4 regions of the Paenibacillus sp. FSL L8-0333 genome follow, and region 1 is predicted to be linked to each of the others. Evidence: riboswitches for the same ligand, from Rfam matches in the RefSeq annotation. Region 1 holds a riboswitch; each other region holds the start of a gene.
The links. A riboswitch is a leader RNA that binds a small molecule or an ion and turns the genes downstream of it on or off. The one in region 1 is predicted to bind thiamine pyrophosphate.
Positions count from the first base shown of each region.

Region 2: another riboswitch for thiamine pyrophosphate. It lies ahead of thiC (phosphomethylpyrimidine synthase ThiC); the one in region 1 lies ahead of NYE72_RS09210 (thiamine phosphate synthase).
Region 3: another riboswitch for thiamine pyrophosphate. It lies ahead of NYE72_RS02115 (ABC transporter substrate-binding protein); the one in region 1 lies ahead of NYE72_RS09210 (thiamine phosphate synthase).
Region 4: another riboswitch for thiamine pyrophosphate. It lies ahead of NYE72_RS12745 (ABC transporter ATP-binding protein); the one in region 1 lies ahead of NYE72_RS09210 (thiamine phosphate synthase).

Region 1 covers NZ_CP150186.1:2,130,702-2,138,248, reverse strand. Annotated here, with positions in the region: gene thiH (2-iminoacetate synthase ThiH) at 1-780, opposite strand, end outside; gene NYE72_RS09220 (thiazole synthase) at 815-1,582, opposite strand; gene thiS (sulfur carrier protein ThiS) at 1,638-1,841, opposite strand; gene NYE72_RS09210 (thiamine phosphate synthase) at 1,880-2,485, opposite strand; TPP riboswitch at 2,601-2,702, opposite strand; gene NYE72_RS09205 (SDR family oxidoreductase) at 2,790-3,662, opposite strand; gene NYE72_RS09200 (GDSL-type esterase/lipase family protein) at 3,899-5,962, opposite strand; gene NYE72_RS09195 (AraC family transcriptional regulator) at 6,158-7,096, shown strand; gene NYE72_RS09190 (hypothetical protein) at 7,173-7,547, opposite strand, start outside.
Region 2 covers NZ_CP150186.1:6,107,285-6,114,831, forward strand. Annotated here, with positions in the region: gene thiC (phosphomethylpyrimidine synthase ThiC) at 1-1,462, opposite strand, end outside; TPP riboswitch at 1,565-1,674, opposite strand; gene NYE72_RS27145 (beta-galactosidase) at 1,746-3,797, opposite strand; gene NYE72_RS27150 (AraC family transcriptional regulator) at 3,968-4,801, shown strand; gene NYE72_RS27155 (hypothetical protein) at 4,857-5,381, opposite strand; gene NYE72_RS27160 (hypothetical protein) at 5,412-5,912, opposite strand; gene NYE72_RS27165 (hypothetical protein) at 5,953-6,816, opposite strand; gene NYE72_RS27170 (AAA family ATPase) at 6,841-7,362, opposite strand; gene NYE72_RS27175 (hypothetical protein) at 7,465-7,547, opposite strand, start outside.
Region 3 covers NZ_CP150186.1:472,496-480,042, reverse strand. Annotated here, with positions in the region: gene NYE72_RS02120 (hypothetical protein) at 8-1,471, shown strand; TPP riboswitch at 1,630-1,740, shown strand; gene NYE72_RS02115 (ABC transporter substrate-binding protein) at 1,902-2,951, shown strand; gene NYE72_RS02110 (MTH1187 family thiamine-binding protein) at 3,327-3,620, shown strand; gene NYE72_RS02105 (ABC transporter permease) at 3,617-4,378, shown strand; gene NYE72_RS02100 (ABC transporter ATP-binding protein) at 4,413-5,246, shown strand; gene NYE72_RS02095 (hypothetical protein) at 5,477-6,676, shown strand.
Region 4 covers NZ_CP150186.1:2,892,214-2,899,760, forward strand. Annotated here, with positions in the region: gene thiM (hydroxyethylthiazole kinase) at 1-720, opposite strand, end outside; gene NYE72_RS12735 (ABC transporter substrate-binding protein) at 762-1,799, opposite strand; gene NYE72_RS12740 (ABC transporter permease) at 1,796-2,572, opposite strand; gene NYE72_RS12745 (ABC transporter ATP-binding protein) at 2,553-3,248, opposite strand; TPP riboswitch at 3,447-3,550, opposite strand; gene NYE72_RS12750 (amino acid ABC transporter substrate-binding protein) at 3,773-4,609, shown strand; gene NYE72_RS12755 (amino acid ABC transporter permease) at 4,663-5,331, shown strand; gene NYE72_RS12760 (amino acid ABC transporter ATP-binding protein) at 5,345-6,097, shown strand; gene NYE72_RS12765 (S-layer homology domain-containing protein) at 6,193-6,849, opposite strand; gene NYE72_RS12770 (transcriptional repressor) at 7,168-7,547, shown strand, end outside.

The DNA.
Region 1 (7,547 bases):
AAACCGTGGGGGTGACAGGCTGATCTCGCAATCTGGATACCGATCCTGTAGATAGCGGGCATGCATGGCACTTTGGAATGCCTCTTGCCGCCAATCGTACATCCCGAGCAACGTACCAATATTCACAGAACGAAAACCTGCCTGACAGCCGCGTTCAGGTGCATCCAGGCGATTCCGGTAGTTTCTTTTAGGCCCTTTAACATGCAGCTTTTTGTAAGTCTCCTGGTGGTAAACCTCTTGGTATAGTGTTAATCCATCCACGCCTGCTTGAAGAAGCTCTTTATATTCGGCAGTCGATAGAGGATTTATCTCAATACTGACGGAGGAAAAAAATTCTCTAAGTACAACTACACAATCCTTAATATATGAGACAGGATTCTCCCGGCGCGATTCACCAGTCAAAATGAGGATATGCCGCAGACCTGTAGCTGCAATCTTCTCAGCCTCCCTGCGAACCTCCTCCAAGGACAGCTTTTTACGCGGAAAATCATAAATGGAGCTGAAGCTGCAGTAGGTACAATGATTCACACAAAAATCGGCAAGATACATCGGTGTGAACAGCTGCATCGAATAACCAAAATGTGCACGGGTCAGTCGCTGAGCAGCTTGCGCCATCTCCTCTAGCAGCGGCGTTGCTGCTGGAGAGAGCAATGCCAGCAAATCATTTTCGTTCAGCTTGTCTTTTCCAAGCGCCCGCTTAACGTCATCCTCCCGGAACTCCTTCCACAGCTGCTCATAAGGATACTGCTCCAAGCGGACCAGTGTGTCAAAAAAGCTCATGCTAATCCTCCCTCCTTTGGTGAACCTATCAAATTCAGTTCAGAAATCCAGTCAACGGTGACGAAGCAAAAGCAACTTCTTCTACAGGACCGAGTCCTGCCAAATAAGCTTTGCGGCCAGCGGATATCGCCTCGCGGAACGCTTCCGCCATGACGAGCGGATTACGTGCCGTTGCGATAGCCGTATTAAGCAGAACAGCAGCGGCCCCCATCTCCATTGCTTCCGCCGCTTCCGAGGGCTTGCCAATTCCGGCATCTACAATAATCGGCAAATTCACTTCTTCAATAAGAATACGCACGAGCTCCTTGGTGCGCAGGCCGCGATTCGTCCCGATCGGCGCACCAAGCGGCATCACAGCAGCAGCACCGGCATCTCTCAGACGTAAAGCAGCCGAAAGGTCCGGACTCATATATGGCAGTACTACAAAACCCTCCGCCGCTAGAATCTCTGTAGCTCGTATGGTCTCCAGATTATCTGGAAGCAGGTATTTCTGATCATTGATCACTTCGATCTTCACCCAGTTCCCCAGTCCCGCAGCTCTTGCTAATCTCGCAATACGGACTGCCTCTTCCGCTGTACGCGCTCCTGAGGTATTAGGCAGAAGAGTCATGTGGCCGGGAATGTGGTTCATGATATTTTCTGCTCCACCTTCCGGGTCCACTCGGCGAAGCGCTACAGTAATCACCTGAGAACCAGAGCTTGCGATCACTCCGGGGATCAGAGCATTCCGGCTATATTTTCCGGTTCCGATAAATAATCTACTAGTTAATTCGATGCCTCCAATATGTAACGGGTCATGCATGAAATTACCTCCCTTTGGTTCTTAGAAATTTCTCAAAATTCTATACCGCTCCATCTCAACCCCCACCAACAAAGTGCACCAGTTCCAAACGATCATCCTCGCTCAGAGCAGTACTTTCATAATTCTCCTTACTGACAATTTCTCCATTCAGCTCAATGATCATCAGACGACCCGACCACTCAGGAAGACTGATCAAATCAGCTATAGTTTGAATACCACCAGAACACTCTGCGGATTTCCCGTTAATCAACAGTCTCATTCTGAATCACCCCCTTCGCCTATGCTTTTACCTCCCGGCTATGAATGAACCGCCTTATGAATAGCTTTGGCGGCCTCATAAGGATCATCCGCTCCGCAAATTCCGGACATCACAGCAATTCCTGCCGCGCCTTGCCTAATGATCTGCGCCGCATTAGCGGGACCAATTCCGCCAATCGCAATTACAGGAATAGAGCTAGTCTTCACCGTTTCTGCAAGCAGCTCTAACCCACGTGCGGGCAGCCCTAGCTTGCTCGCCGAGGGAAATACATGGCCAAACAAGCAATAATCAGCTCCCTGCTCTGAAGCATTCGCCGCTTCTTCCGGAGAATGAACCGATCTCCCCAGCCAAAGCTGAGGTGCAATTCGCCGGGCTGTAAGCGGGCTCAGACTGTGCCCAGCCAACTGAACACCCGCGGCACCAGCTGCCAATGCTACATCGATCCGGTCATTGATTATCAGTTTGGTAGCGGGTATACCGGCAGCCAACAGCTCCTGTGCCGCAGAGAGCAGTTCGCGTGCTGGACATTGCTTCTCTCTTAAGTGAATATAATCGACCCATGTCTGCACCGTGACAGCCAGTTCAACAAATTGTCTCAACAGCTGCTTGCCGTCTGATATTAGATGGATCTCAGCTTGTACCACTCGCGATCTCCTCTCTCTCACTTCCCTGTAGGCCAGTAAAAAACAAAAAAACTGCCCCCGTAAGGAAGGCAGTCAGAATCTGTATATAGACGGTACTACAAATAGCCCGACAACAGAAATTCGTTCTCCACTTCCCTACGCTGGTCTTAACCAGATCAGGTTCAAAGGGTCCGGAAATCCATTCCGTCTCAGCCAATCGGCACCCCTAGTGACATAAATATACAATTTTAAAATGCTAACGTGGTTTATAGTAACATATTTTTTTATTGAAATACACCCATTTATTCACATTAGCTGTACTAATCTAACCGTTTACTACCTCGCCACCATTTACATGAATAACCTGTCCAGTCACATAACTGGAATCGTCAGAGGCAAGATATACATAGGCTGGCGCCAGCTCCTCTGGTTGTCCAGGCCGTTTCATAGGCTGCGTGCCTCCAAACTCGCTAACCTGCTTCGCATCAAAGGTAGAGGGAATTAGCGGTGTCCAGATTGGACCTGGTGCTACACCGTTTACCCGTATGCCCTTCTCCGCCAGATTCGTGGACAAAGATCGTGTGAAACTCAGGATAGCTCCTTTAGTTGATGAATAGTCCAGCAGCTGCGGGCTTCCGCGATAAGCGGTAATTGAAGTTGTATTTATAATTGTAGATCCTGCTTTTAAATGAGGCATAGCTGCTTTTGTTAAATAGAACATCGCAAATATATTCGTACGGAAAGTACGCTCTAGCTGCTCGGAAGTAATATCCTCGATCTTAGCTTGCGGATGTTGCTCCGCCGCGTTATTGATGAGAATATCAAGCTTTCCTAAGCCCTCTACCGTCTGTTTAATAAGATCCTTACAGAATTTCTCGTCACCGATATCACCTGGAATTAGGATACATTTGCGGCCTTCCTGCTCGACCTGACGTTTAGTTTCCTCTGCATCTGAGTGTTCATTAAGATATGAAATGACCACATCAGCACCTTCTTTAGCAAAAAGCACAGCAACTGCACGCCCAATTCCGCTGTCTCCACCGGTAATCAACGCCGCCTTGTCTTGCAGTTTACCTGCTGCTTTATAATTTGCCGGCTCGTATTTGGGCAGCGGCGTCATTTCACTCTCAATCCCTGGCTGATGATGCTGCTCCTGTGGGGGTAAGGTTTTTGTAGCTTGTTTATTATTGCCTGACATCTTCCCTATCTCCTCTCGTTAAGCAAATTGATAGTTAACTGATCATCTTAGGATGGCACAACAATGCACGTTTATACGCTGGGTTTGTCATTTTCTTAAATCGCTTTACGAATCTTACTTACCACAATGCAAGTAGAAATAAACAACCGTGGATGTAAACTGCTGTAAGTGGAGAGGACTTCACTGCATACAAAAAGGCACAGCATCGCTGCTGTGCCTTGAATTGTTCACCCTAACTATTTCAAAGAAGAAACATGATTTTCTGCATTCACTCCATGTTCCAGTACCCACATAAAATAAAGAGCTTTAGCTGCTTTCTCCCGGGTCACTATGGCTTTAGGTTCTAGTTCTGTCCCATTGACCATTTGGCCTCTAGCAATCCCCACTTCAGATCTAATAAGCCCTAATTCATAAGCACTTTTCACTTTTGAAATTAAAAAAGGAGAAATGTCCGCCGTATCAACCAGCTGCTGCCAGGATACAAGTGGATAGTACATCGCTCCTCTAGCTCCTGGATCCAGATTGAAATCATAACCAGGATCTCCTGGCACTACTGCTGTGCCGTTATAATCAGTCATGTACTTAGGTTTATTAGCAAACTTTACTTGGTAAACATCATAGAGAATAGCACCCATCGTTTCACGTGACAGCTTACCTTTCGGATAATAGGCAAGATCTGATCTTTCCACTTTCATTAACTTAGAAATACTGCGTGTGAATTCAGCAACTGTCATCTCCGTATCTGGCTTAAAATTCCCTTGACGGTCTTTGCCCATTACTCCCAGCTGGATTAATTTTTCAATTTGATTGCGGTAATAAGCAGCTTCCCCGGTCGTCGTATCATTAGTTATTTCCGGAAAAACCTTATCCCAGTTGCCTGTTAGTGCCGCATGCTTAACGTTCCCTTTAAGATAAGCAGTAATGGAGGCAGCAGTAGAATCGCCAGTAGCACCTTTCTCTACAAGCTCCGTAACAATCATCCGCGAAAATTGTTTGGCGAGCGCTTCTTTAAAATGAGTCCCATCGATTTTCTTTGAAGGATGCCCGTTAGCGTAACTTCCGTCATTTGTTTTGCCTGGCGTTTCTCCGGCTTCAATTGACATGAAGAGGGCTGTTATCGCTTCTCCTCCGATCTCGTTATAATATTTCAGACTTTCCGAGTTAAGGTCAATAAGTGTAACTCCAGATTCATCTGCAACCCGTTTAAGAATATCTACAAACTTTCTTGATTTAAAAGAATTCTCATAGATATATCCCGGACTTGCATTCCCTTTAATTCTGGACATTGGCGTTACCAGTACTGGTATCATGCCCCGGGCTTGGATCGCAGGGAGATAAACTTCTTTAAGGTAGTTTTCATACATTGCCTCAGTCGAACCTCTGCCGTAACGTCTGAACTCATCTGCACTCTCATCATTGTGTCCGAATTGAATAAACACATAATCCCCAATGCTGCCACTCAGTAAAATGTCGTTAAGTCGACCTTCTGTATAGGCATTTTTAAACGAGCGTCCTCCCATGGAATAGTTAGTTACACTCACTTTATGTTGATTAAACATACTGCCAATAATCTGGCCCCAACCACTCATTGGCGCTTCGTCGAAGGTGTAGGACTTGACCGTGGAATCTCCAAGTATAAATAAATTCGGAAGAGCTCCAGCTGCTCTATGCTGTGGCAAAATCGGTTCCAGTATGATCTCCTCAATCCCTACAGCTGTGTTCACTTTGTTCGGTTCAATCTCAATATCTATATGGTCACGGCCGTTTACATACGTATAAGTCCACTCTTTCCCTTTGGCTACAGCCGTATGCTTGACGGGTACAAGCTTTGCCGCGTCCCAATGTCCACTTTTCAACAAGCGGCTGGTCTGCATTCCTGATACTGACACGATCCCATCCTCTGCGTCAGAAGTCGTTTTTACATATACGTTGTAGGTTCCAGGGGAAGCATCCATTCGAAACGCCATGCCGTAGTTATTATAATTATCCTTTTCAGATTTAGGTTCAGCAAAAAAATAAGATTCTGTGATGAAAAAACCTGTTCCATCGGATGTAATTGAATCGGTATGCACTTCTCTAGCGGGTAAAGCGTTGGTCTCTTGGACAAAACCATAACCTAATTGATACCCTGCTTTAACTTGGTTTGTAAAATTAAGCTTGTATGCGTTTGCAATTTGGATTGGAGGTTGCCCCTCTACCCCATCTTTAATAAGGGCTGCCTCTGTTATACCGTGAGTAAGAGTCAATGAAGCCATAAGTAAAGAAGATAAGATTAGTATATCCCTACACAGCTTTCTCACTTCATTACACTTCCTTCCGTTTCTCGAAGTACTTACCTAGGTTCCTCCATTATCCCTTTTCTCTAAAGTGATTCAAATGATGATTTCATTCTTTTTTTTGACCTTTTGTAACGTAAAACTTGGAATTGATCAACGGCTCACACTGCAAAACGGTCATATGTATAGGTATCCTTGATATAATTAAGAACATCCCTATTGATCCTAAGGAGGAGAACTCCTATCGCTTACAAAGTCAGCTTTCCGAACATTATAAGTACACTGCAGTTGATCGGTGTTCATTATCGTGTAGCAGAATCTGGGTGGGCATACCCTGATCATCATCACAAAATCTTCGAACTATTGTATTGCTACGATGGCAACTCCCATCAATATGTAGAAGGAAGCTCCATCGCCTTTGGTAAAGGGGATTGGTTAATCATTCCGCCTGGCTTACGTCATTATGTAGTTAATTCAGGCCTGAGCAACTATATCTACCTCTCCTTTCATTTCGATATTGACGATTTAAAGTTTCGTGAATGGTTTCAATCTCAGGCTGTACAGAAATGGAATAACCAACAAATGCAGCGTTCGGGATTAAATCACCAGTTGGAACATTTGGATGAATTTATTAAGAACAATATTCTCGCCAGGACGGCATCCACTGGATTTCCCGAGGAAATTGAAGAAATGATCCTTGTAAAAGAAAGGCTTCGTTTGCAAGCGATCATTCTGATGATTTTGACTGAACTCATTGATGTACAGCTCTCGAATTCAGAGAATTCCAACACAGCGAGACAAGCAAACTCTTTGTACGAGGTGGAAACTGCTCATCAGATCGAAAAATATATTGCAGCCAATATTCATTTACCGGAGCTCACGGTTAATTTGATTGCTGAGCAGCTTTGCTTAAGTCGGGTGCAGTGCCATAAGTTGTTTACAAAGGTGTATAAGATATCTCCTAGGCAGTACATAACTAACCTAAGATTAAAGAAGTCAAAACATTTACTGCTTCATACCGATTTAAAAATACAGATGATTTCTGAACAACTCGGGTTTGCTTCCCAGAGCCACTTCAGCCGACAATTCAAGCGATGGACGGGTGTTTCTCCCTTAAACTACCGGCCGAAATCTTATACTAATCCTATCAGGGATTAACGTTTATGAAGATAAATCACCGGAACATACGAAAAACCCGCTCTCCATTACGGAGGCGGGTATAATTCGCTGTAAGTTAAACTATGTCGTTAAACACCATGAAGAATACCATCAATAGCAATGACACCGTAAGCAGTGCACTAAGTGTGCGCAATTTGCCAGTCTCTGCGCTAACGTCGCGGTTCTCACGAATTCCAGCTGCTGCAAGACGCAAAGGCTTGCTCATAATACCGCCAAGCGCAAACATCGCTAGCAGTAACACAACAACAATAATCATCCACGCTACTGAATAATCACCTTTGGTCATCATATAACCGCCTGTAAGGAGTTGGATCACCAATCCATACTGCGCAAAACGATTAAATCCGGTTACGGCACTTAAAGTTCCTTCTTTCGCCCCAGACGACAGTTTCTCTGCACGTCCTAGAATGAAGGGTAGCACAAGGTAGAA
Region 2 (7,547 bases), 2.9 Mb from region 1:
TATGCCCTTTCGCCAAATCTGCGGCATGTGCCGCTATTTTATAAGTAATGACCCCTACACGTACATCTTCCTTATTAGGCAGGCCAAGATGCTCCTTCGGAGTTACGTAACATAACATTGCTGTACCGAACCAACCAATCATCGCTGCACCTATAGCAGAGGTAATATGATCATACCCCGGTGCAATATCTGTAGTCAGTGGACCTAACGTATAAAAAGGGGCTTCGTTGCAAGTTTCAAGTTGCTTATCCATATTCTCTTTAATCAAGTGCATCGGCACATGTCCTGGACCCTCTACCATCACCTGTACATCATGACTCCAAGCCATAGCTGTTAATTCACCTAACGTCTCTAACTCGGCAAATTGTGCTTCATCATTCGCATCAGCAATCGAACCCGGACGTAATCCATCGCCTAGGGAAAAAGAAACATCGTACAGCTTCATGATTTCACATATCTCTTCAAAATGTGTATATAAAAAGTTCTCTTGATGATGCGCAAGACACCATGCCGCCATAATGGAGCCACCTCTTGAAACAATACCTGTCATACGTTGTGCCGTCAACGGGATATAACGAAGCAGAACTCCCGCATGAATGGTAAAATAGTCCACCCCTTGCTCCGCTTGCTCAATGAGCGTATCACGGTATACTTCCCACGTTAAATCTTCCGCTTTCCCATTCACTTTTTCCAAAGCTTGATAAATAGGCACCGTTCCAATAGGAACAGGAGAATTACGGATGATCCACTCGCGTGTCGTATGGATGTTTTTACCTGTGGAGAGATCCATTATATTGTCTGCACCCCAGCGGGTAGCCCATCTCATTTTCTCCACCTCTTCCTCTATGGATGAGGATACTGCGGAGTTTCCAATATTGGCATTGATCTTTACCAAAAAATTACGCCCAATAATCATTGGTTCACTCTCTGGATGATTGATATTCGCTGGAATGATGGCGCGGCCCCGGGCTACTTCATCTCTTACAAATTCCGGTGTCACATTCTCACGAATCGCAACGTATTCCATTTCCGAAGTAATAATCCCTTTGCGTGCATAATGCATTTGAGAGACATTACGCCCCTTTTTCGCTCGCAAAGGTTTTCTATGGAGCGCTGGAAACACTTCCGCCACAGCTTTTCCCGTTGCATTCCCGTTATCTTCAGGCTTCACGGTTCTTCCTTCGTACGCTTCCACATCCCCTCGTTCCTCAATCCAGCTTAGACGATTGGGCTCTAACCCCTGACGAATATCAGTATGAATATTAGCATCCGTGTAAGCCCCACTTGTGTCATAGACATGAATTGGGGCATTCTCCTCTTCGCCGTCTATGCCCGCAGTTGGACTAAGTGAGATCTCCCGCATAGGCACCTGAATATCAGGCCGTGAACCCTTTACATAGACTTTTTGACTTGCTGGAAAAGCTGATAGATTGATTGGATCGTTGTTCAATTCGCTTGTCATCTCAATTCCTCCTATAAGGTGATTTGATCAAGCGGAGACGGTCTACTCCCCACACATAGAAAAGGCCACATCTGTATAAGATGCGGCCTTAGAGTAGACAAATAGAAATAGAGCTCCATTTCCTCCGCTGGCATTATCCAGATCAGGTTAGACGGTCGATAGTTATAACTATCCTCTCAGCCTGGTCCCACCAAGCTCCCGTAACTATATAATTGCTACTTCAAAGTATAACCGAAAAGAGATAATTATCCAAATGTACTCAAATGTGAGATCAATGTGTACGTTAGTATAACACCAATACCCCAAATCCTTCCAGAAGCACCTCGCCCGACAATGTTGTGCCGCTCAGTAAATCTGTTTTGGTCTCATGAAGATGGATCGTGACAGGAGTCTCACTATAATTAAGCAAAAAAGCATAACTGGAAGAAGCTCCGGTACGGACTTGCAGCTCTACCTCTTCTGGGAGCTCCAGCCAATTTGCTGGCGATTGTAGATCAATTAATTTTATGATCTCAGCCGCTGCCTGTTCGTTAAATACGGCTCCGTAATACCAAACCTCACCCTTGCCGCGACGCTTTCTAGTTACCGCCGGTTTTCCCGCATAATAATCAGAGGCGTAAACCGCCATCACTTCAACCGAAGCTTCCTCTATTTTAAGAATATCATTAAAGTCATCTGCTCCTGTAACGACTTCGGTCGCGCCCGACCAGCTAATTGTTGTTGGCTGACGACTGCCCTTAACCATTGTGAATTCTTCAACTGTGATCCCGCATAGATCCTTAGCAGCACCTGGGAAAGGACGCATATAACATTGACCGCGCTCATCCTTATAGCCAGTTCTACAGCCGAAGATCAGTTTGCCGCCTTGTTGAACATATTCATCCAGCAGAGACGCTGTCTCATCTGTCATAATCGCTGGGTGAGGATAGATAAGCACGTCGTACCTTGCAAGCTCCACCAGCGTTGTTTTTTTGCGCAAATAGAGCACGTCATTAGGGATATGCTTCCGCTGAAGAGCCTTGTACCACTCCTTATTGCTCTTCCACATAAACGGGCCATGCCAAACATCGTATTCTCCATCCCACTCATTGTCATAATCACGAACAATAGCAACGTTAGCCTGATTATGAGTACCGATAAACGCTTGACCTGCTGCTGCCAGCTCCTGACCGATCTGCCCCGCTTCCCGCACTCTCCGGTTAGGCTGATTATGATAGTCATTGATTCCATGCCAATAAATTTCATTGCCCATCGTAGCCGTCCGCCAGCGGAAATATAACACCATATCTGCCCCATGAGCGATCGACTGATAAGTCCATAACCGCATCTGCCCGGGCTTTGGAGAAGGCATATCCATCCGGTTCACCCAGCCACCCGGGCCCGACTGCTGCTCCATAATGCAGAAATTCGGGGATATCGAACGAACAACAGATAACGACAGTCCCCAGCCTCTATCATTCAGCGGATTCCGCTCATTCGGGTCATAAAAAATAGTAGAGAACTGAGGATAGGAATCATAGCTGAAGAAATCCAGCAGTTCATCCGTCATTTCATGGCTATCGAGATGACCGAACAGACCGTTCGTGGTTACCCATTGCTTAGGGGCAAGTTTACGAATGATATCCGCTTGGTTTTTGGCAAAAGAAATTGTATTGTCCGAAATAAACCGTTTTTCATCCAATGCCTGATGAGGATTGGGTTGCTTCGGTACTGGAGTCGGACGTGGAAGATAGACCTGAGACCAGTCACTATAGCTTTGATTCCAAAAAACAGCTCCCCATGCCTCGTTCAAATGCTTAAGCGTAACATATTTCTGCTGTAGCCATTCCCGGAAGGCCTTATGGTCACTCTCCGAATAAAATTCACTGATCTCACAGTTGAGCTCATTATCAATTTGCCAGCCAACTACACCCGGATGATTGCCGTAATGTTCAGCCATTTGTTCTGCAATACGTGCACACAGTTCCCGGTATTTAGGACTGCTGTAATTATAATGGCGGCGCATGCCATGCTGAAGTGTAACACCTTCGTAGGTTACATTTAATACTTCTGGATACTTATCAGTCAACCAAGCTGGAGGCGTTGCCGTCGGAGTACCAAGTACAACCTGAAGACCATATTTATGTGCTAGATCAATCGCCCGATCAAAGAGCCCGAACTGAAACTCCCCTTCTGTGGGTTCAAAAATAGACCAAGCAAACTCCCCCATCCGAATGATCGTAAAGCCGAGTTCACGCATCCGGCGATAATCGTCCTCCCACATGTTTTCTGGCCAGTGCTCCGGATAATAACAAACGCCAAGCTCGAATTTTTCAGTTGCGACAGGTTTCTTCATCATTACCTCCAAAGTATTAAAAATATGCTTTCAATATTTTATAATTCTATTGTAGTATCAATGATAAGAGGTCTTATATAACAAAATATTGCTATCATATAACAATCTTGCGTTTATTGCCTTAATCCAACTTGCGCTCTGTTGCGCTACAGAAATGGGTGCTGCCAAACATGAAGAAACAATGGTATTTGCCGACACCGGCTTTTTCAAAATATGTCTGTTATCCTGAATTTTTGGGACATTACACTCACTTTCCACAACATACAGAGAGAAGAAGCGAAGGGTTTCTTGGGAGTTATAACCTGCATTTGATTTTTGGTGGGGAGGGTTATGTATTCCATGAGGGCGAACGTATTCCGATGAGTAGAGGACGAGGTTTTCTGTACCCAAAAGGGGCTTATCAGCAATACGGCTCTGACCCAGGCGAGCCTTGGGATGTCCGATGGGTTCATTTTAATACTGAAATTGTCCTCCCCTTATTAGAAGAAGTGGACCAGTCTCGTGCATACCTGTTCACTTTTGATTTGGATGCTAAGCTGGACGAGCTATTCGAGGAAATGTACCTACTGAGCGCTTCCTACGTGACCCGTAGCGAGCCAAGACTATCTGCTCTGCTGTATGAGCTTCTAGTTAAATTGCTGCAGAACTCCGAGCCGCTTCACGGCTCAGTACCGCACGAGGTTAGGCAGTCCATCCGGAGTGCTGCAGATATCATTCATGTCGAATGTGCCAGCCCTTGGTCTCTGGAATCGATGGCAAGATTGACCGGGTACAGCAGCTATCATTTTCTAAGGCTGTTCCGGGTGGTTATGGGCAAAACTCCAAACCGTTATTTAACCGATTGTCGGCTGGCTAAAGCCAAGCTTTTACTGGTTTCCACAGGACTCTCCATTGCTCAGGTTGCGACTCAGTCCGGTTTTGCCCAGTCCAGCTATTTCATTAAAGTGTTCAGAAGGTTTGAAGGCATGTCTCCTGTGAAATACCGGCAGGCTTTTGGGGCGTAGACGATCTTCCTTCAGTCCGTAGAGATTCAATCTTAGTCTCTTGGACTTATCACCCTTAAAGATCATCCTTAAGAGAAATTTCACTCTCAATATCTAAACTTATTGTTTCGGAATGAATCTCCCCTTCATTATCATTCCATGTAATAGATAAAGTGGTGTTTTCATAATTTTGTCTATTTTTATTTAATTCGTCATATAAATATGGACCAGTTATAGACCCGATATCAGTGTTACTTAATATTGAAACGGGTCCATCCGTTGACCTAGCTTCATTTACAAGAACTGTTTCATCCTTATTATTAGTGTTTTTTTCATTAACTTCATACTTATAATAGCTACTATTCACTAAAGAGCTTGGGTCTCCCTTGAACACTAACTTCCCATGTCCCCGTAAAATTTTGCTAGATGAAATTATTATTTTGTAATCTAAAACATCCCATGTATCCCCTGTACCCTTAAGCGTATATACTTGAACACCAGTGTTTAAATTTGTTTCGAACTCTTTATTGAAATATAAATAACTCCATATCGCATTCGAAATAATAACCACAGCTACAAGCACTAGGATTAGTTTTTTCATATCTGCTCCTTTATAAATACTCCCCAGCCATTATTTATATCTTAAATTCCACTCCTTTGACCATTTTGGGAATGCTTCTCCGGTCAATTCTTCGAGTGTTTTTCCATCAATGGTGTAAACCCAGCCCATATGTAATTCATCGAAATCAGGAAAACTATAGCCTCCTATCACTTCATCGTCTGCTTCTAGCAGAAAAATCAGGGTTTGTTTTTTTGTATTATCCTTCTCATTATCTAAGGGGTGGTTTTTAACGATTAACTTACTTGTAGTTATTTCCTTACCTATATAATCGATTGGATCAACACTTTGAACACTCCAATATTGTATGTATGGCATTTCCGTCAGCAGCTTTTTATCTAATAAATATTCAGAAACAATTCCTTCATTACTAATGATCAGATAGCCCATATCGGTAATAAATTGTTCAGCTTTGCTATATTCTTTTTTTGAATTATCGCTAATTTCCTCATCACTACATCCCAATAAAAAGATTAAGAATAACGGAATTATGATTCTCCTTAATTTTTTCATAGGTTCTCTCCTTGCATTGTTTATTATCTCCGCGCTCAATTTATAGATTAATCTTATTGTATGAATTTAGTATCATCAAACTCTTTAGCGTCTTATAGGCTCTCCATTCCAACCTCGCTGTTTCACCGGGAGGCTCCCATTTTATCTGCCATCCTCCATCATCCTCCTGTTGGTATTCTAATACTTTTAAATGATCAAGAATGGTTTCATCAGAAAATATGCTGCTACAGTAAGAAGTTGGTGATGGCGAAAATTCTAGAGGAGAGAGTCCATAACTGTGGGATGCGGCATCCAAGCAAAAAAAGTTGGCAGTAATAAGCTCCTTAGATAATTTTTGAAATAATCCTTTGATAAAATCCGATTGAGGTAAGCTTTCCAATAAATAAAATGCAGTTAAAATTGTATGCGCATCATCATAGGCTTGTGAGTGAATATCTCCCAAACAAATTTCCGTCGCTTTATCAAGCCAGGAATGTTCTATCCCTTGCCACTTAAGAAGCCCAACAAGACCAGTTAGTCTGCTAAATGATGGCTCTGTAGAAAGTGGGTTATTCCAATGTTTTGCTCTTGGATAGTTCAATGATGAAGAAAATATTGTTGGGATCCCTTTTTTTAAGTCAGCATGTTTTGAAATATAACCACATGCTTTTTGAGAGAGTTCCTCGTCTTTTATGTTACAGTCATATAAAAAACGTAGTGCAAATTCCATGAAAAGTGGCTGACTACCGGGTGCCCGTAAATCTGGCTCTATTGCATTTCCAAACCCACCATCTTCGTTCTGGTAGGCTATTAGAGAAGTCACAACATTGCTTATTGATCCACCGTGGAAAATATATTCAAAAACCCTTCTTTCTAATAATCTGCCATGTGTCCAAATGAAATGGGCTGCTTTTTCAAAATCCATCTGTTCCCCTCCTCAAAATTTACGCTAAGCATTTAAGTATTCAATGACACTTTTAATATAGGATTCAATCGGTTCCTTTGTATTAACAATATGTATTCTGACATTAGAGGGCTTTTTAGCATTTTCAATAGTTTTAAGTAATGTCTCTTCAGAAGGCACTCTTTCAATCTGGCTAATCATTCTTTTTCTATTTCGCAGTCTATTATTGAGCTCGTCATAGTCATTTAATAAACATTCTACATATTTATATTCCGCATTATATTTCTGGGTCAGATTCAATCCTCTCTCTATCATTTCAGAATATAAACAAGGGCTATCGAGTATAACATTATGACCTTGAGATAAGTGAAAATCTATCAAGGCCCATTCAATATCATACGAAATTTCCCCAACTTCCTTGAACCCAAAGTTTGCTCCAAGTGATTCCATAAGAGAAGACTTTACAATGTCGTGATCAAGAATAACAGCAGAAGTATGCTGCGCTATTACTCTGGCTAATGAAGACTTCCCTGATCCGGGGTATCCAGACATCTGAAGAAAAAACAACGAGGGCCACTTCCTTTCAGCATAGTCTTGGGTCTTCCACAGACATAAATGAGCTCATAGCGTGAATTCTATGTTAGCTGATATGTATTCTTCTTCGAAAATCTATTCGAGTATTATCTCTTCTGCTTTATTGTTCCATGTTAGCATTAACTTTATTGTCTGTTTATTTAAATCCAATTCATTTG
Region 3 (7,547 bases), 1.7 Mb from region 1:
ACAATGAATGAATGAGTCTTTAAATGAGTCTTCAACTGAGCCTTTGTTACATACTGCGCTTATGCAGTTTATATTTCCCTTCTCTATAAAAAAGGGCGATTCTAAGCAGCTTATCCAGCAATTACAGGACGACGGATTCACACGTTTTTTTCTGGATAACAAAGAACTGGAAGCTGCCTATTATGGAGAAGGTTACTGTGTTTCCCATGAACGAATGGAGCGCACCTATTTACCGTTTGCCGCACACGTCCTTTTTCCGCGCAGGAAGGATGCCGACTCGTTTCGCCGTTTTTCCAGAGTAAATAATCTCGACTGCATTCTGGAGATTCCGCAGCAATCTATATTTTTCAAAATTCTCTCGACGGATATATTCATATGTCCCTTTCAGCTTGGATTCGTGACGATACGTGTCCAGCTGGAGGGGGATTCGATTCCCTTTAGTATTGCACTAGAATTCGCGGATCGTTTCCGTGCGCTAGAGAAAACCTTCATACAGGATGACTACACTTATATTCATTGCGGGGAACAGACCTATGAGATGGTAGAGGATTTTGTCTTCCGAAATTTGGTGGATGGACTGGAGCCATATCTGGATCAATCGGATATCAATGGGGCTTATTTTGAGACCCTTCCTTTTTTCGTAGATGAAAGAATGCAGGTGCAAGCTTTTTACGGCTTTCAGAATGAAGAAAGTTCTGATGAGATTAGTGTAAATCTACGCTATCGCGCCTCACAGCTTGATGGAATTGATCTGAACGGAAAGCCCTATGCCAGTGCAAGCGATCCAGCGTATATTGCAAACTATTGTCATGAGCATTCCTATAATCGCTGGGGCCCAGACACGTATTATATGATGAATGAGCAGACCTTTTGCTGCATGACCCGGGCTGAACAGGAGATTGCTGTAAGTCTAGCCAACCAGATGTACGGGCAATATTATTACGGATTTTTACTCAATATTTTCCACAAAATCGTTCTGCTGAAGCTCGCCAATATGCACTCCCGACTTCGGATTAATCATGATTATGAGGAAATAGACAATCTAATCTATTCCATCAATAAGTTCTCGGCAAAGTTCTACTTCTTGGAGTTGATTTCCCAGTCGCAGGGCCGGGAGATATTTCTTCAGCTGCGTAAAGTATACGGAAACGACGCTTTGTTCGAGGAAGTGAAAGAAACCTTAAATGATCTGTTTCAGTATCAGGATAAGTTTCAGTCCAAGCGACGGGATAATCTGCTGATGATTCTCACTGTATTTACGGTAGTAAGCGGGATTTACGGCATGAATCAAGTCATTGACGATCTGGATGGAAAAATCCAATGGAGTAAAATGATTGGTTATTCCCCCTTTGAATTTCTTGCCCTCTTCGTGATCATGAGCGGGATTCTGATCAGCGTTGTCCTCACGCTAGGGGCGCTGGTTAGTGAGCTTAAACGGCGTCACCGCAAGAAATATAAAGATCTAGACTAGCAAAAAAGAAACTACTGGATTGGAAAAATTCAGGAGTGCACTACTAGACATTCCGAGTACAGCCGTCTATAATACACCGTATGCGAGAAATATAAGATATAAAGTATGGGTACAAAACTTATACTTACTTATATTGCACATAGAAATACCCGTTAACTTCATAGAACCAGGGGTGCTGGAATTGGCCGGCTGAGATTGTATCCCACAAGATACTGACCCTTATACCTGATCTGGATAATGCCAGCGTAGGAATCGCCAATTGGTTCTGGTCCCTGTGACCTTGACTAACCTTGCGCCAAGCCAGCGTCCCGATCACTCGGGGCGCTTTTTTTGTAAGATCACTAAAAGATGTAGAAAAACGTACATACTACACTTTACGGTTCATGTTGTGAAGACGGGATTCTTGTAACCTTAAAGGAGAGAAGAAGACATGCACCTCAAAAAAGCACTTACGTTGTGCCTCACCTGTGTACTCATTCTTGCCATTGCCGGATGCGGCAGCAACAATGGGAATACAGCCGGAAACAAAGCAAATGCTACTGATCCAACTGCAGCGGCTGGCACGGATGCTCCAAAAGAGCTCACCAAAGTTAAAGTCGCACTCGACTGGACACCGAACACGAATCATACCGGTCTATACGTAGCTAAGGATCTTGGTTACTACGCTGAAGAAGGTCTGGACGTCGAAATCGTTCAACCAGGCGCAGCGGGTTCTGATACTATGGTTACTTCTGGCGAAGCCGCATTTGGCATCAGCGCCCAAGAAGGATTAACGCTAGCCCGTCTACAAGGCGTACCCCTTGTCTCGATAGCAGCTATTATTCAGCATAATACATCGGGATTCGCCGCTCCAGTAGATCGCAATATTAAATCACCAAAGGATTTCGAAGGTAAAACCTACGGAGGCTGGGGCTCACCGGCCGAAGAAGCAGCCATGAAGGCCATCATGGATCCTGAAGGTGGCGATGTGAAAAAGGTGAAGCTGATCAGTATCGGTGAAGCTGATTATTTTACCGCCGTCAAACGTGACATTGATTTCGCCTGGATTTTCTACGCTTGGACTGGCGTTGAGGCTGAGTTGCGTGGCCAGCCATTGGATATGCTGTACTTAAAGGATTATGCGCCACAGCTCGATTATTACACGCCTGTGCTGACGACGAGTGAGAAGCAAATTGCAGATCATCCTGAGCTGGTGAAGGCCTTCATGAAAGCCACATCAAAAGGTTATCAATATGCTATTGATCATCCGGAAGAGGCTGCCGGTATGTTATCGAAGGCCGTTCCTGACCTGGACGCCGACCTTGTCCTAGCTAGCCAAAAATGGCTTAGCCCAAAATACAAGGACGATGCTGCCCGCTGGGGCGAGCAAAAAACCGAGGTCTGGCAAAATTACGGCGACTGGATGTATGATCTGAAGTTGCTGGATAAACCGCTGGATGCTGCTAGTGCATTCAGTAATGATTTTTTACCGGCGGAGTAGAGAGCGGACTTCAGAACCAAGAAGGTTGGACGTTACTTGAGGAAGGAGGAACGGAGCGTAGTGATGTGCTACGTGAGTACCGGACTTCCCAAGTTCGTTCAAGATTCGATGTCGAGTTTGCTTCCTGAGTTACTTCGTTATCAAAGTTGGCTTTTTGAACTTAACTTATAATTTAAGAGTTCAAAAAGACGGCTTTCAGAACCAAGAAGGTTGGACGTTACTTGAGGAAGGAGGAACGGAGCGTAGTGATGTGCTACGTGAGTACCGGACTTCCCAAGTTCGTTCAAGATTCGACGTCGAGTTTGCTTCCTGAATTACTTCGTTATCAAAGTTGGCTTTTTGAACTTACCTTATAAAATGAGAGGATTGATTATTGTGGCTAACACCCTACTAAGCATTCAAGTAATTCCAAAAACTCCGAACAATGAGGATTCCATCCCATACGTAGATAAAGCGATTGAGGTCATTCAAAAATCCGGTGTTAAACATCAGGTGAATCCGCTGGAAACCACAATGGAAGGTGAGCTTAGCGAGCTGCTGGAGGTTGTGCGTCAGATGCAAGAGGCGTTGATCGAAGCAGGCAGTCCAAGCGTAATTTCGCAGATCAAAATCGCTCATAATCCTAACGGAATCAGCATGGATAAATTGACGGAGAAATATCGGCCGTGAGATCGACCTGGAAGCTAATATGGCCGCCCCTTGTGGCGGTCGTCTTCTTTTTAACCGTATGGCAGCTATCTGTATCTGTATTTCATATTGAATCCTGGATTCTGCCGAGTCCTGCTGATATTGCCCGTGAATCCACCAGTAACGCTTCTGGTCTTTGGGCTCATACGATGGCTACGCTGCGGCTCACTTTAATTGGTTTTCCCATCGGTACGGGGGTAGGTCTGATCGTCGCTTTGCTTTTGCATCTTTTGCCTTGGGCTAGACGGGCTTTTTATCCACTCATTATTCTGAGTCAAAATGTTCCCTCCATCGCGCTCGGCCCCCTGCTCATTATCTGGTTCGGCTTTGGTCTTTTGCCCAAAATCGTGCTGATTACACTAGTATGTTTCTTCCCTGTAGCTGTCGCTGCGATGGGCGGCCTGGCCCAAAGTGATCAGGTCATGATGAATTATATGAAAATGGCTGGCGCAAGCAAGTGGCAAATCTTTACCAAGCTGGAGCTGCCCTCTTCTATCCCGGCACTATTTTCCGGTGTAAAAATATCTGCTACTTATGCGGTTATGGGCGCCGTGGTCGCTGAATGGATTGGCGCGGATAAAGGTATTGGCTATTATATGCTTCTGCAGAAATCCGCTTATCGTACGGATCGGATGTTTGTCGCTATTGTTATTATTGTACTTTTAAGTCTTGTACTCTTTGCTATTATTGCATTGCTGGAAAAATGGCTGGTTCGCTGGAAGCCGCGCCGTAACTCATAGAAAGGAAAATGCCTGTATGTCTCAAGCGATGCAAATGCAACACAGAACAACAGAAGTCATCAGCTCTCCTGAAGCTCATACCGCGGCACCCGCCCTTGAAGTGAGCGGCATCTCCAAATCTTTTTTCCATCGTCGCCGTGAGACAAAAGTTCTGAATAATGTCTCTCTCAAGGTAGAGCAACAAGAATTCGTTTCGATCGTTGGTCCTTCCGGCTGCGGAAAAAGCACCTTATTCCATATGATTGGCGGCCTTGTGAAACCCGATGCAGGCACGATCCGCATGAACGGTAAGGTCGTTACAGGTCAACGCGGTGAAATTAGTTATATGCCGCAGCAGCCTGCTCTTTTTCCTTGGCGTACGATTGAGGATAATGTGCTGCTTGCTGGGGAGATCAAGGGCGCACTGCGGGATGGAGCCCGCGAGGAAGCACGCCAGTGGCTTGCCAAGGTTGGGTTAAGCGGGTTCGAACATGCTTATCCGCATATGCTGTCTGGCGGGATGCAGCAGCGTGCAGCTTTTCTCAGAGCATTGCTCGCTCCGCAGGAGCTAATGTTGCTGGATGAACCTTTCAGCGCACTCGATGCACTAACTCGCAGTGAAATGCAGCGCTGGCTGCTTGAGCTGTGGGAAGAGAATCGCCGCTCTGTGCTGTTCATTACTCACAACATCGAAGAAGCGTTGCTGCTCTCTAATCGTATCTATGTATTTTCCGGCCGCCCCGGCTCCATCCTGCATACAGTCGATGTGCCGTTTCCGCGGCCACGCCGTGATGAGATTACGGACTCTCCCGAGTTCCTTAAGCTCAAACGCCAGTTGTCACAGTGGATGCGAGAGGAACAAGCTAAAAATAGGCAGCCGCTAGCTTAATCGCTAAGCACTGTAAACTGATATCGCTGGTATAGCGGTGTCAGTTTTTTATTTTGCAGCGATAAACTCCTGCCCTATTTATAATTGACGCGGATGTATCTGCTCAATTAAACAAATTTCACTCATCATAGTAGGGATCACATTAAATGTGTGGCGAAAACGGCCTCCGTGTTGGTAATGGATAGTAACCGGGTTGGGCTGGGGACATTTACGGGATTTATACCGTTGATTTGCTGCTTCGGGCCAGATTCGGCTCATTCTACGGGATTTTTACCGTTAATTTGCTGCTTCGGGCCAGGTTCGGCTCATTCTACGGGATTTATACCGTTGATTTGTTTCGTCGGGCCGGATTCGGCTCATTCTACGGGATTTTTACCGTTAATTTGCTGCTTCGGGCCGGATTCGGCTACGGGATTTATACCGTTGATTTGCTTCGTCGGACCGGATTCGGCTCATTCTGCGGGATTTATACCGTTGATTTGCTGCTTCGAGCCGGACTCGGCTCATTCTACGGGATATATACCGTTGATTTGCTTCGTCGGGCCGGACTCGGCTCATTCTACGGGATTTATACCGTTGATTTGCTTCGTCGGGCCGGACTCGGCTCATTCTACGGGATTTTTACCGTTAATTTGCTGCTTCGGGCCGGATTCGGCTCATTCTGCGGGATTTATACCGTTGATTTGCTGCTTCGGGCCAGGTTCGGCTCATTCTACGGGATTTATACCGTTGATTTGCTGCTTCGGGCCGGATACGGCTCATTCTGCGGGATTTATACCGTTGATTTGCTGCTTCGGGCTGGACTCGGCTCATTCTACGGGATTTATACCGTTGATTTGCTGCTTCGGGCTGGACTCGGCTCATTCTACGGGATTTATACCGTTGATTTGCTTCGTCGGACCGGATTTTGCTCATTCTGCGGGATTTATACCGTTGATTTGCTGCTTCGGGCCAGGTTCGGCTCATTCTACGGGATTTATACCGTTGATTTGCTGCTTCGGGCCAGATTCGGCTCATTCTACGGGAATTATACCGTTGATTTGATTCTTCGGGTCGGATTCGGCTCATTCTACGGGATATATAACGTTGATTTGCTGCGTCGGGCCGGATTCGGCTCATTCTACGGGATTTATACCGTTGATTTGCCTCTTCGGGCCGGATTCGGCTCATTCTACGGGATTTATACCGTTGATTTGCTTCGTCGGACCGGACTCGGCTCATTCTACGGGATTTATACCGTTGATTTGTTTCGTCGGGCCGGATTCGGCTCATTCTGCGGGATTTATACCGTTGATTTGCTGCTTCGGGCCAGATTCGGCTCATTCTACGGGATTTATACCGTTGATTTGCTGCTTCGGACCGGATTCGGCTCATTCTACGGGATATATACCGTTGATTTGCTGCTTCGGGCTGAATTGCACCCGATCTAGGGCATTTTTGCCTTTCTTTTACCACTTCGGGCGGAATCGCACCGATTCTAGGGCATTTTTGTCTTTCTTTTACTTCTTCGGGCGGAATTCCAGTGACTCAAGGGCATTTTTGCCCTTATAGTTTCCCTTTAGCTTTTAGCTTGAATTAAATACGAGGCTATGGCATCAACCAGAATCGGTGTTGTTTATTATTATTAATTTGTTTAAAGGTCACAACTATAGTCGCACTTACATTCTACTCGCTACTCTTACACTTACTCCCACTACTCACTTTTACTCCTACTCCTTACCTCAATCCCACTACTTACCCTTGCTCCTACTCCCTACCTCAATCCCACTACTCACTTTTACTCCTACTCCCTACCTCAATCCCACTACTCACTTTTACTCCTACTCCTTACCTCAATCCTACTACTTACTCTTGCCCTACTCCCTACCTACCTCAATCCCACTACTCACTTTTACTCCTACTCCCTACCTCAATCCCACTACTCACTTTTACTCCTACTCCTTACCTCAATCCCACTACTTACTCTTGCCCCTACTCCCTACCTCAATCCCACTACTTACTCTTGCCCCTACTCCCTACCTCAATCCTACTACTCACTTTTACTCCTACTCCTTACCTCAATCCCACTACTTACTCTTGCCCCTACTCCTTACCTCAATCCTACTACTCACTTTTACTCCTACTCCTTACCTCAATCCTACTACTCACTTTTACTCCTACTCCTTACCTCACTCCCACTACTTACTCTTGCCCCTACTCCTTACCTCACTCCCACTAACCACTATTACTCTTCCCCCTACTCCTCACCTCACTCCCACTAACCACTATTACTCTTCCCCTTACTCCTTACTTCCTACTCTC
Region 4 (7,547 bases), 760 kb from region 1:
AACCTGAAAACTTCCCGGCCCTTGACCAGTCGTTAGTTCAGCGGCGATTTCAGCTGCTACTCCATAGAAGGAGAGGGCTTCCACTGCGGCCTCCAACGAGGCACCTCCACTTACCGCGAGAAATGCACCCACAACAGCGCTGAGTAAACAGCCAGTTCCTGTAATCTTCGTGAGAATAGGGTGACCATTGCTGGCAATAAAAGTGTTTTTTCCATTCGTGATCACATCGTCTTTTCCAGTTATGATGACCACACAGCTTAACTTCCTCGCAGCAGCTTCAGCCAAAAGGACTACATCGCCTTCACCTTCGCCAGCATCCACCCCTTTAATGGACCAACTCTCCCCAATGACATTAGCGACTTCAGCCACATTCCCCCGCAGTGCGGTGATTTGCATCTCATTCACTAGCTTTTGAGTGACAGCGGTCCGATAAGAAGTTGCGCCTGCACCTACCGGGTCAAGCACTAGGGGAACCCTGTGTTTATTAGCGGATTTACCAGCGAGCAACATAGATTGAATGGCGTAATCATTGAGTGTGCCGATATTTAGAACTACAGCAGACGACATAGCGGCGATATCGATCACTTCTTCGTGGGCATCCGCCATAAAGGGAGAGGCGCCAAGCGCCAACAGACCGTTGGCTGAGAAATTGGCTACCACAATATTAGTGATGTTGTGGATCAACGGGTTGGATTCCCGTACTTTGGCTAAATAACTCATTATAATTCCTCCTCAAGCTTGTATGAACAACTAACTAAACATTACAGATTGATAAAAGCTTCCTGTGCTTTAATATCCTCTGGTAGAAGATCGTTGGTGGATAACCACTGCTGAACCTTTTCCCAAGATGTCGGGTCTTGATATCCAAAAGATTGATCGCCAGCATTCATCAGCGGCAGCAGAATCTCAAGACTTTTTTTCTCAATCTCCTTGTCGAGCGGTGAAGTTGCATCTTCATGTGCAACCAGTAAATCCAGGGCTTGTTCAGGATTCTGCTCCACAAATTCCTGTCCTTTTGTAATGGCATTTAGAAATTTTTTAAAGTAGGCTTCAGAATTTTGCAATCCTTGTTCGCTGGCCACCAGCACAAGCTCATAATAGTCAGGCACTCCGTAATCCGTTGGATTAAGCGAAGTGACCGGATGTCCCTCTTTTTCAAGGATTAGTTGTTCATGGTTGATGAACCCGCCCATTATTGCGTCTACTTGTCCAGTAGAGATCGCAGGGATGAGGTCAAAACCTACGTCAATCAGCTTGGCGGATGAAGGATCGTCTCCATCACTCTGGATCATTGTCCGAATCATCGCTTCATAGAGCGGAATGGAGGAATAGCCGATTTGTTTTCCCGCGAGCTCTTTTGGACTATGAATACTGCCAGCCTGAGGAACCATCAGATGATTCAGTGGATGCCGCACGATTGCTGCAATCGAACGTACAGGGATTTTCTCGCCGCGTGCCATAAGTACCTGAGGCTGATAACTGAGCGCTAGATCAATTTGATTCGCTGCAACAAGCTTTAGGGAATCATTGCTGTCCGCAGGCATTTTGATCTCGACATCCAAACCTTCCTCTTGGAAAAAACCTTGCTGTTGCGCAGCGTATAGAAAGGAATGAACGGCATTGGGATACCAATCAAGCATAATCGTCAGCTTGTGTGACTGCTTATTTTCGGTATTGGAGGGATCGGTTTGGGAGTTGTTATTTATCTTGTCTGCCTTCCCGCAGCTGCTTAAGAGCAAAAGTGTGCATACTAGAAATACAGAAATAAGTCCTCGTTGTGGGGATTTTAAATGATTCATTGGTTTGATCCTCTTTTCTTTAAAAATAATTGTTCGAGTAAAGCTATCGCCAGAAAAAGCACCACACCAAGCGCGGACAGCAGAAATACAGCCGCGAACATTTCATCGCTCTGCATATTTCCGGCCATTCTGCGGCTGAAGTAACCGAGTCCTTTACTGCCGCCGAGCCATTCCCCGATAGTAGCTCCGATGACGCAGTATACAATGGACAGCTTTAAGCCAGAGAAAAAAGCAGGCAACGCCAGTGGAATTTGGGTTTTGACAAGCAGCTGCCAGCGGTTTGCACCAAATGTTAATAATAAGTCCTTGTAAGTCTGGCCACTTGTACGAAGTCCATCATATGTACTCACTACGACTGGAAAAAAAGCCGTCAAAAACACCACAGCCACTTTGCTCCACAGCGAATATCCGAACCACATAATAAAAATGGGGGATAGCGCAATTAATGGGATCGTCTGGCTAATGATAAGAAAGGGATAGATGGCCTTTTCTATGGGGCGATACAGGAACATTCCAGTGCCCAGCAATACACCACAAATAACAGAAAGGACAAAACCCACCAGTATCTCCTGTAACGTCGCCAATAAATGCTGTCCAAATAATAATTGCCTGTGCTCGATCAATGCGATTCCAATAGAGGAAGGTGCAGGGAGAATAAAGGCTGGAATCATGTGAAGGCGAACAGCTGCCTCCCAGATTACAAGAATGAGCAGTACCAGAAGAAGGAAGGGACCATAGTTGTCTAGATGTTTTTTAAAAGGTATAGGTTGCATGCAATCTTCGCTCCAACTCTTCCCGTAGTGCTATAAACCGGGGTTCATAGTTCATCTTATAATGTCTTGGCCTTGGTAGATCCACAACGATCTCCTGTAATTCGCTGTGCGCACCGCCAGATAATAAATAAATCCGGTCACTGAGCAATAGTGCTTCTTCCAGATCATGAGTGATGAGCATAATCGTCTGATTCAATTCACCCCATAACTCCAACAGCCAACGGTGTATCTCGCGTTTGGTCATGGCATCGAGAGCGCCAAAGGGCTCATCCAGCAGCATCAGACCAGTTCCGCCTCCAGCCACTAAGGTGCGCAGAAATGCGACTCGCTGTTTCATTCCACCCGAAAGTTCATGGGGATAAGCCTTCTCTACATCTGCTAAGCCGAAGCGGGTCAACATTTCCCGAATCTGAGTGATCGTTTCTTGTTTATTGAATCTGGGCTTGATCTCCCAAGGCAAAAGGCAGTTGTCGAGCACTGTCCTCCAAGGCAGCAATAAATCCTGCTGAGGCATATAAGCGATCTGACCTAAACGACTAGCGGTTGACGGGTGCGTAGAGAGTTTTATTTTTCCGTGAGTAGGTTCGAGTAAACCGGCAATCGTTTTGAAAAATGTACTTTTCCCGCATCCGCTAGCACCTACTACGGAGACGAATTCCCCTTGCCTGATATCCATAGATAGATCTGCGAATACAGGGGGGTGCTCAGATTCCGGAAAAGAGTAGGTTAGGCCTTGAATAGATAAAATGGTCGTGATGATCTAACCTCCTAAAATTTTTGTGGAGCGCCTAAACAAATAAAGACCCATTCATTTCCAGAGGAAATGAATGGGTCAAAAAGTTCATTCTGCATAATAACACTTAACATGCTTGATGAAAATTCTGCTCCACTTCCCTCCGCTGGTATGATCCAGATCAGGTTCCAAGGGTCCGGAGCTTGAAGCTCCGTCTCAGTCGGCCGACTCCCCTAGTGAAATAACAGGTCCATATTAATTTGTTAATAAATATACCATATCTTTCTGAGAAGTAAAGAGAGAAAGAAGTGAAGGATTAATCCAAGATTGGGTAAGATATAAGTAGAAATCTAGTTAATATTACAATTCCGATGTATATAATCGGAAAAAAGTATTGACGATCATGTGATGGCAGTGTACTATTCAATTTACCGGAAAAAAACCGGATAGAGAGAGGGGATTTAAGAATGAAAAAATGGAGTTTAACTATTATATTGGCGTTAACCGTGGTCCTTGTAGCGGCTTGCGGCAATAATTCGAATACCAATACGGCTGCTGAACCAACAGCTGGAACGAATGGTGGAACAGCATCTTCAGCGCAAAACAGTTTGGAGGCTGTGAAGGCCAGCGGCAAATTGCGGATAGGTACAGAAGGGACTTATGCACCTTTTACTTATCATGACACTGCGGGGAAATTGACTGGTTTTGACGTGGAAATTGCTGAAGAAGTAGCCAAACGTTTAGGTGTTGAAGCTGAATTTTTTGAAACTCAGTGGGATGGTATTTTTGCTGGGATGGATGCGAAACGGTTTGATGTCATTTTCAATGAAGTTTCCATTAACGAAGATCGCAAAGTGAAATATGATTTCTCTGAACCCTATATCGTATCCAAAGCAGTATTGATCGTGAGCGAAGACAATGAGGATATTAAGACCTTTGCCGATCTTAAAGGTAAAAAAGCCGGACAATCCCTGACAAGTAATTTATCCGATATCGCTCGTGAGAACGGTGCTGAAATCGTAGCTACAGATGGTTTCAATCAAGCGATGGACCTGCTGACTTCGGGACGTATTGATGCAACTGTGAATGATGGCTTGTCTTATCTGGATCTGAAAAAACAAAAACCAGATGCAAAAATTAAAGTGGTTGATGAGATTCCTGAAGGATCACAAAGTGCCGCAGTATTCCTGAAAGGCAATGATGAGCTGGTGAAAGCGGTCAGTGATGCGATTACAGAGATGAAGAGTGATGGAACGTACTTGAAAATTTCCGAGAAATACTTTGGAGCTGACGTTTCAAAATAATACAAGGCTAGCAAGGCTAATTAAGCCTGGAAGCTAAAAAGGATGTCTGAATAATGGATGACCGCAAAATACAAATTTTCTTAGACACACTGCTACCCCTGCTAAAAGCCGGGGTGGCTTTTACCATTCCGTTGGCGCTACTTTCCTTTGTGCTTGGATTGATTTTGGCGATCCTAACCGCGCTGGCACGTCTTTCACCGTGGGTAATTCCGAAGCTAATCGCCCGTTTTTATGTGTGGGTTATTCGAGGAACCCCGTTGTTAGTGCAGCTATTTATTATATTTTTTGGTTTGCCGGCTGTTGGTATTGTACTCGACCCCTTCATTGCCGCCACCATTGGATTTACCCTTAGCGTAGGGGCTTATTCATCGGAAATCGTACGCGCTGCTATCCTGTCGATACATAAAGGCCAATGGGAAGCTGCCTTCTCAGTCGGGATGACTCGTGGGCAGGCTCTGCGCCGCGTAATTCTGCCACAAGCTGCGCGCGTTTCTGTACCGCCGTTATCCAATTCCTTTATTAGCTTGGTTAAAGATACTTCGCTTGCAGCGATCATCACCTATACGGAGATGTTTAGAACCGCACAGCAGGTAGCCTCTACCACTTATGAGCCTCTGCTGGTATACTCCGAAGCAGGATTGTTTTATTTAGTGTTCTGTTCTGTGCTGTCGGCGCTGCAAAATTACTTGGAGAAACGACTCGATCGTTACTCTGCGACCTAAAGGAGAGATACTTGTGATTGAAATCATTAATTTGCATAAATCCTTCGGCGCACTCCAAGTGTTAAAGGGTATTGATCTGAAAATGGAGCATGGAAAGGTACTTGTCATTATTGGGCCATCTGGCTCCGGGAAGACTACACTGCTGCGCTGTTTTAATCTGTTGGAAATCCCGGATCAAGGCAGCCTGTCGCTCAGTGATATCACCATCAATTTTACAGATCATAAGAAAATTCCTCAGAATTCCGTATTGGCCCTTCGTCAGAAAACAGGGATGGTCTTTCAATCGTATAATTTATTTCCGCATATGACTGCGCTTGGCAATGTGATGGAGGGACAGGTAACTGTCCTGAAACGATCCAAGGAAGAAGCGCGCAAGCGGGGGCTTCAGCTGCTGGCTAAGGTGGGTTTGGCAGATAAAGCTGATAACTATCCACATCAGCTGTCAGGTGGACAGCAGCAGAGAGTGGCCATCGCCCGGGCTATGGCAGTAGATCCAGAAGTGTTATTGTTTGATGAGCCCACTTCGGCGCTCGATCCTGAGCTGGTAGGGGAAGTGCTTAAGGTTATCAAACAATTAGCGGCAGAAGGTATGACTATGGTGATTGTGACCCACGAGATGAAATTTGCCGCCGATGTAGCGGACCGGATCATTTTGATGGATGGTGGTCATATCTTAGAGCAAGGGACTCCGCAAGAAGTGCTGGAGCATCCGAAGAATCCCCGGGCTCTGCAATTTCTGAACAGACTGAATGGTGAAGAAGAGTAGAAAGACAATATACACGAAAAAGCGGCTCGGGAATCATCCGGAGCTGCTTTTTCATGTGTAGATTATTCAAATGAGAAGAGTATCTGAAATTTGGCTTATACTCCAGTTTTCAGAAATTCCAAAGCGTTGTAGAGCATAATCGCTGCTTCGGCGCGGGTGAGTTCGCTTTTTGGATTAAACTTTCCGTTAGCATCCAGGCTATTGATCTTGTATTTCAGGGAGCGCTGAATACTGCCTTGATACGCAGGAGTCAGAGAAGCTTCATCAGCGATATCTACTGGAACGATATTGATCATCGGCAGATTGCCAACGCCTTCGATCGCTTGCACTAGATAGTTAGTGAATTGCTCTTTGGTCATAATGAGGTTAGGATCAATGTCTTTAGGAAGCTTAACTTCATTGTAATAAGCATTGATAAAGGCTTCAGCGTACCAGGCTTTGTCTTTTACTTTTGTGAACAAGCCGCTGGCAACAGGAGCTTTGTTAAAATCAATGGCCGCGAGGCTAAGCTGGAGACCGCCGGAGATAAACTGAATCCCTTGGGCTGTAGTTACCTTAGAGCCAGGGAGAAATTGAGATTCGCTGACACCTTTAATTAACCCTTGATTTTTTAAAGAAATGATTTTTTCTTTGCCGTTTATGTTATCAATATCCTTAAAGGTGTTCCCAGCTGCAAACATCTGACCACCCAAAGAAAAGGAGAAAATGGCTACGGTTGTGATCGCTGCTAGTGTGCTTTTTTTCATGTTCATGTCTTTTCACCTCGTTGTATGGATAGGCTCCTTAGCCTTTGTCACTCCTTTAACGTTGTAAATTATGGAAAGGTTGCGGTCTAATCTGTATTATTTCACGAAAAGGTAGATTTTAATAGAAATATGGGCCAGATTGGGGTGTAGTACTTTGGATAAGTGGCATGAAATGATATAATGATGTCAGGCTCTTTTCATTCGTGGTTAATTTTGTTATGATTATATCGTAACGATTACTATTTATGGTTTGTCCAAACTGCATAAATAGGAGCGTCTCAGAGGGTACGGATGTTAAATCGTTCCGGGAAGGTAGGAGACCAAATGGATCAAATATCAAATATCAGTCAATTGTTTGCGGCGCAAAAATATAAATTAACGCCTCAGCGTGAAGCTATAGTGAACGTTCTGCTCGACAATGAGAAGGATCATCTAAGCGTAGAAGAAGTATATATGCTTGTTAAGAACAGCTATCCACATCTGGGCCTGGCAACGGTATACCGTACACTTGAGCTTTTATGTGAGCTACACATTGTAGAGAAGATGAACTTCGGAGACGGAGTTGCCCGTTACGATTTGCGCGGGAACGATCATTCGCATATGCATCATCATTTGATATGCAGCGTATGCGGTCGGTTGGAGGAAATTAAGGATGACTGGCTTGTGGAGCTGGAGAGAAGAGTGGAACGTGAATATGGCTTTAA